DNA from 2 places in the Globicatella sp. PHS-GS-PNBC-21-1553 genome. Region 1 is predicted to be linked to the other one. Evidence: predicted binding sites of a transcription regulator. Region 1 holds the regulator's gene; the other holds the start of a gene.

Region 1 (3,426 bases):
ATTGCAGAAAAAATTCAACAATACGAAGAAACGGGCGAACATACATTCCTAATGGGGTTTGAAGAAAGTTACGGTTACTTAATCAAGCCATTTGTACGTGATAAGGATGCGATTCAAGCATTAGTAGTGTTAGCTGAATTAACAGCTTATCATAAGAAAGAAGGTCGCACTTTAGCAGATGCGATTAACCAAATGTATGAAAAATATGGTCATTTCTATGAAAAGACGATTTCACTTTCTTTCCCAGGGTTATCTGGTCAAGCAAAAATGAAAGAATTAATGGCGAATATTCGTCAAGAGGGTATCTCAGAAATGGGTGGACTCGCAGTCGAAAAAACGGCTGATTATTTAGCTGGAACATTAAAGTTAAGCGATGGTAAGGAACGTCAATTAGCGTACCCATCATCTGATGCTTTAAAATATACTTTAGCAGATGGCAGTTGGGTTGCCTTTAGACCAAGTGGTACAGAGCCTAAAATTAAATTATATTTAGGAACAACCGGTCAATCTAAAGTTGAAGTAGAAGAAAAAGCAGAAAAATTAGAAACAGCGATTCAAGAATTAATTGGAGAATAGTAATAGCATTATGACTGGGGCTGGGCATAAACCTGATAAATTTAGTTAAGGTTATTGTTCATTAATTAATAGCGCAGTGGTTGAGTGGCCTCAAACTTCGTCTTAACGACTTGTTTGAGACCTACTCAACTGTGCGGGGGTGGGCAGACGAAGCGAAAATTATTTAATTTTCTACTTCTTGCCCACTCCCAGTTTTTTTTATGAGTGCGGGGAAGAAATGGAATAAAAAATGTGCTAGTTATTTTTACACAATATTATGGACTTGATACAAGTTGAGGCCACTGCCTTTACGCTATAAAATAATTAGTTGAAACCACAGAGAATTTTTAAAGTTTCTGCCTGACCTCATAAAACTCTTACGATAGCCTCCATAATCATCTTATAAGATAATGAATTCTTTTACGAAAACAATTGTGATTTTATATACAAATAAGTAAAAGTCACTAGATATCTTTGTGAAATTTTGCTATAATCTTGATAGTTATAATAGTTTATAACATTAGATTAGTGAAAAGGTAGGGGAAATTATGCACAAGGATATACCAAAAGCAACTGCCAAGCGATTACCAATCTACCATCGCTATTTACGATTTTTACATAATGCAGGAAAAAAGAGAATTTCATCAACTGAATTAAGTGAAGCCGTGAGAGTTGATAGTGCAACCATTCGACGCGATTTCTCTTATTTTGGGGCATTAGGAAAACGTGGCTATGGCTATGATGTAGATTATTTATTGGATTTCTTTAGTAAAGCATTGAATCAAGATCGCTTAACTTCAATAGGTTTGATTGGTGTTGGCCATTTAGGTAATGCTTTATTAAATTATAATTTTAGAAAAAATAATAATGTGCGTATTGGGGCAGCATTTGACGTTAATCAAGACTTAATTGGAAAAATATTATCTGGAGTTCCAGTTTATTCCATGGATGAATTAGAAGAACAAATCGAAGCCCAAGCAATTGAAGTGGTCATTTTAACTGTTCCTCAGGAAGTAGCACCAAAAGTGGTGGAACGTCTTGTTAATGTAGGCATTAAAGGAATTATGAATTTTACGCCACTTAGATTTGATGTGCCGAAATCGGTCAGAATTCAAAATGTTGACTTAACGACAGAACTTCAAACGCTATTATATTTCATCGATAGTAACATTGAAAATGATGATGATGACTATATGGATGTTCCATATAATTTCTCATTTTAACTTGCTAAATAATAGTTGAGTAGGTAGCCGAAGGGAAAATTTTGAGATTTTCTACTTCCTACCTACTTTTTTAGGCTCCTTGTCAAATGGTGTGAATGAGGCGGGGCAAAAACTATTTAAATTCTGCTCAGGCATATCTATTTTATTCAAAGCGCAGTGGTTGAGTGGTCTCAATCTGCGTCTTAATGACTTGCTTGAGACCTACTCAACTGTGCGGGGGTGGACAGACAAAGCGAAAATCATTTGATTTTCTACTTTTGGTCCACTCCCAACTGTGCGGGGTGGGCAGACGAAGCGAAAATCAACTGATTTTCTACTTCTTGCCAACTCCCGCTTACACCAAAAAGTATAGAGCCCTTTTTTATAAGAATAAACAAAATAGATAACTGATTGCGATGCTAGGGATAAAAGGAATGGCATTCCAGCGTTTGGTGTGGTGATATTGTAATATGGAATAAAGAAGGCCGAACAAGGCTGCGCCTAAGATGAAATAAGGGATGGTCATTTCTTCTAAGGTGCAAGCTAATAAGCCGATTATTTTGGCATCCGCTCCTCCGAAAGCCGTAGGACGATAATAAATGATTGTTTCCAATAATAACCATATAACGACTGCAACCCACAGTGACTGTCTATTAAACAGACAAAGAACGCCTAAGATGAATAATCCCCACCAATTGACTTGTAAATGAAAATAATCCTCAATGCTTAATAAAAGTAACCAGCAAATAATGAGTGATAATAGATAACCTTCGTAAAACCTATTGAATTGTAAATAATAAAGAGAAAGACCAAAGCAACCACCCAGTAATTCAAGAAAAAAATAATTACGATTTAAGCTCGTGTGACAATGACGACAGGCTCCTTTTAATATTAAAAATGAAACCAAGGGCATCAGATCGATTGCTTCTAATGCGTGACGGCAGTTATCACAATGAGAACGACGTGTAAAGTTGATAGTTTGTTCACTGGCTATACAGGTAAAAAATGAAGCCAGACAAGTCCCGATTATAAAGAATAGTACTGTCATTTTACAACCTCCTACTGATAGATACGCTGTTTGAACTGAAAACATTTGTGTAAATTCAAATTTTTATCGAATTAAGTAGCAATCAAATCCATCATAACATCACAAAAAACCCTCAAAACAGTTACATTTGAGGGTTTTAATTTATCTAAAAGTGAGGCCATTTTATGAAGGTAGATGCTCCTTTACAAAAGCAGTAATACGTTTCATTGCCTCTTTTAAAGTCTCAAGACTAGCGGCATAGCTGACTCGGAAGTGATCTTTACCGGCTGGTCCAAAACCTGAACCTGGTACAACGCCTACTTTGGCTTGATGTGCTAAATCTAAACAGAAATCACGATCATTGCCTTGGTACCAATCAGGAACTTTAACAAATAAGTAGAAAGCACCTTGAGGGTTTAAAGTTTCAATATTTATTTCTTTAAAAGCTTGCATTAAGAAATCACGGCGTTCTTTATAAATAGTGCGCATTTCTTCGATAGCATCGTCTCCATGGTCATATGCGACAATACTAGCGTATTGCATTTGCGTATTAGGAGTATTGACCATTGCTTGATGGACTTTAAATAACTGGTTGGCCACTTCAGCCGGTGCTGCTAGAAAACCACTGCGCCAGCCGGTCAT
Region 2 (3,426 bases), 1.1 Mb from region 1:
ATTTCAGCAATAACACGTGCACCAACACCCGCTTGACGTTGAGCTTCTTGAACCACAACAACGCGGTTAGTTTTTTGTACAGTTGCTAAAATTGCTTCTAAGTCTAATGGAGATACCGTACGCAAGTCCATAACTTCAACTGAAATTCCGTCTTTTTCTAAGTTTTCAGCAGCTTTGATTGCTTCACGAACCATTGCTCCGTAAGTAATGACAGAAACATCATTACCTTCTTTAACAATATTCGCTTTTCCTAAAGGAATGGTATATTCTTTTTCAGGCACTTCTTCACGGAATGAACGATATAATTTCATATGTTCTAAGAAGAACACAGGGTCATTATCACGAATTGCAGAGATTAATAAACCTTTTGCATCATATGGATTTGAAGGAATTACCACTTTAATACCTGGTGATTGTGCTAATAAACCTTCTAAGTTATCCGCGTGCATTTCTGGAGTATGAACACCCCCACCGAATGGTGCACGGAAAGTGATTGGCATTTGACGAGAATTACCTAAACGGTAACGTGTACGTGCTGCTTGACCCACAACAGAGTCCATAACTTCAAATACGAATCCAAAGAATTGGATTTCTGGGATTGGACGGAAACCAGTTAAAGCTAACCCAACTGCTAAACCACCAATTCCTGATTCAGCTAAAGGAGTGTTGAATACGCGGTCCTCACCGAATTCATCTTGTAAACCTTCAGTGGCACGGAAAACCCCACCGTTTTTACCAACGTCTTCACCGAAAATTAATGTACGGTCATCGTTACGCAATTCTGTCGCTAATGCTTGAGTAATTGCTTGGATCATTGTTAATTGAGCCATTATTTATTCTCCTTTGCTTCGTATTTTGCGATTTGTTCTTGTAAGAACACGTCTGGAGTTTCAAACATATTTTTTAAGAAGTCTGAAACTTTTTGTTTTGGTTCTTGGTCAGCTAATTTAACAGCTTCTTTAATTTCTTCTTGAGTACGTTCAATTACTTCGTCTTCTTTTTCTTTAGACCATAAACCTTTATTTTCTAAATATTTACGGAAACGAATTAATGGATCTTTTGCTTGCCATTCATCTTGAACACCTTCAGGTTGGTAACGAGTAGGATCGTCTCCAGATAAGGTATGAGGTCCAAAACGGTAGCATAATGTTTCGATTAAGACTGGTCCATTACCTGCTAAGGCATATTCACGAGCAGCTTTTGTCACTGCGTAAACAGCTAAAATATCCATACCGTCAACAACGATACCAGGAATACCTGCTGCAACAGCTTTTTGAGCTAATGTTGGAGCAGCTGTTTGTAATGAACGTGGTGTTGAGATTGCCCAACCATTATTTTGAATGAAGAAGATAGCAGGAACTTTATAAGAACCAGCAAAGTTAATTCCTTCGTAGAAGTCACCTTGAGATGAACCACCGTCACCTGTCCAAGTCGCAACGACTGCATTTTTACCATCGCGTTTTAATCCAAATCCTACACCCATAGCTTGAATATATTGAGCACCAATGATGATTTGTGGTGGATAAGCATTTAAATCTTGATCAAAAGTAGATCCCGCAACGTGTCCACGAGACCATAAGAATGCTTTGTGTAATGGTAAACCGTGTTTGATTAATTGAGGAACATCACGGTAACCAGGCATAATATAGTCTTCACGTTCTAAGGCATTGATAGAACCTAATTGAGAAGCTTCTTGTCCTGCTGTTGGAGCGTAGAATCCTAAACGTCCTTGACGGTTTAACGCTGTTGAACGTTCATGTAAAATACGTGACCAAACCATATCCTCCATTAACTTAACTAATTGCTCATCAGATAAATCAGGTAATAAGTTTTCGTTTACAACGTTACCCTCTTCATCAATGATTTGTACAGTGCTAAAATCGAAGTTATTTGGATCTAATAACTTTTCGATTGAAACAGTAGTGTTCTTATTTGCCATACTTGTACACTTTCCTTCCTTTTTTTAATGCGAAATAAAACAGCCCGAATTTCTGTTATTATCTCTACTTCCATAATTTAATGTATCACTAACGCTGCGTAAATGCAAGTATAATATAGCTTACATCATTGTTATAATAGGCTTTCAATCGACTTTGTGATATGAACCACATATTAATTTTTTTAATTATATGTTAAATAAAAACTCTTACTTTTTCATAAATAAAGCATTGGCTTTTGTTTGCTCTGTTATAAAACAACTTTTAAACTGTTATATTTTTCATAGATTTATTAAATTTTCAAAGAGGATTTTGTGAGACATAATTAAAATTCGATATAATTTGTGAAGAAATGTTTTTACTATTGTTATTAACAAAAAAGAAGTGAACTAGAAGAAGAAAATCATATGATTTTCCCTTCGAGTGCTCACTTCCTACTAGTTGCGTTGCGATTAATACTTAATTTTATTTTTATTCATTTATTCAGTGACTATAAACATAGATTCGCAATCCTATTCCTGCGCTTACGACTAGCTCATTTCGTTACCTATTCTTGTTCTTCTTCGGTTTTTTTGACAATTAAACCAAGTCCGACTAGTACCGATAAAGCAGCTGCTGTGAAAATGGATGTGTTTACTTTTTCACCAGTATTTGGTAAAACAGCTGCATATTCCACTTTTTCAATCGGTTTGGCTTTAGCATCAGTTTCTTTTTCTTTAGAAGGTGTTTCTTCTTCTTGGCCTGGTGCTTCTTCTTGGCCTGGTGCTTCTCCTTCTTGACCTGGTGCTTCTTCTTCTTGGCCTGGTGCTTCTCCTTCTTGACCTGGTGTTTCTTCTTCTTGACCTGGTGTTTCTTCTTCTTGACCTGGTGTTTCTTCTTCTTGGCCTGGTGCTTCTCCATCTTGACCTGGTGCTTCTCCTTCTTGACCTGGAGCTTCTTCTTCTTGGCCTGGTATCTCTTCTGCTTTCTTGATCAACAAGATAGCAGTTGTTAAACCATCTAAGGTGATAGAATCTTTATCTAATACGACCCCTTCTGGTGTTTCAATCACACTGGTTCCAGCTTGCTTAGCGTCCGCAATGACTTTCGCATCAGCTAAATGTTTGAAGGCTTCGCCAAAATTAACCGTTCTTTCTTTATCATCCGCATTAATGAATACAGCATAAATATCTCCATTAGATGCCTTAGCTTGATAACCAATAATTAAATCATTGGCTTCTACTCTAGCGTTGGGATCTGTGTTAGGAACCGTAATTAACGATACATATTCATCAATTTCACTTGCTAAATCATGACTGAAAGCATCGGTAGAACGTCTAATTGCAATTAAACCTCTTGTATAGTTATGCGTTAACACATTTTCTGCATATTTTTCAACATTGGTCGCTTTTTCCCAATCGAAACGGTTAATCGCATCACTTGAGTCATAAGAGTCATGAATAAAATATGGATACTCAAATGGGTTACCATCAGCATCAACCATATAAGT

What was found. Region 1 encodes Rex, which represses fermentation and respiration genes when NADH is low (regulators of the CRP and FNR family bind a similar motif). Its sites were predicted from a motif close to TTGTGAANTANTTCACAA; they were not measured.
Region 2: the regulator Rex is predicted to act here: its motif matches at 2,094-2,111, upstream of pdhA (pyruvate dehydrogenase (acetyl-transferring) E1 component subunit alpha).

The regions. Positions count from the first base shown of each region.
Region 1 is NZ_CP085470.1:1,286,816-1,290,241, forward strand. It holds gene LB888_RS06015 (phospho-sugar mutase) at 1-576, shown strand, start outside; gene LB888_RS06020 (redox-sensing transcriptional repressor Rex) at 1,104-1,778, shown strand; gene LB888_RS06025 (hypothetical protein) at 1,980-2,105, opposite strand; gene LB888_RS06030 (prepilin peptidase) at 2,140-2,805, opposite strand; gene LB888_RS06035 (pyridoxal phosphate-dependent aminotransferase) at 2,968-3,426, opposite strand, start outside.
Region 2 is NZ_CP085470.1:137,408-140,833, forward strand. It holds gene LB888_RS00785 (alpha-ketoacid dehydrogenase subunit beta) at 1-830, opposite strand, end outside; gene pdhA (pyruvate dehydrogenase (acetyl-transferring) E1 component subunit alpha) at 830-1,939, opposite strand; gene LB888_RS00795 (pullulanase) at 2,485-3,426, opposite strand, start outside.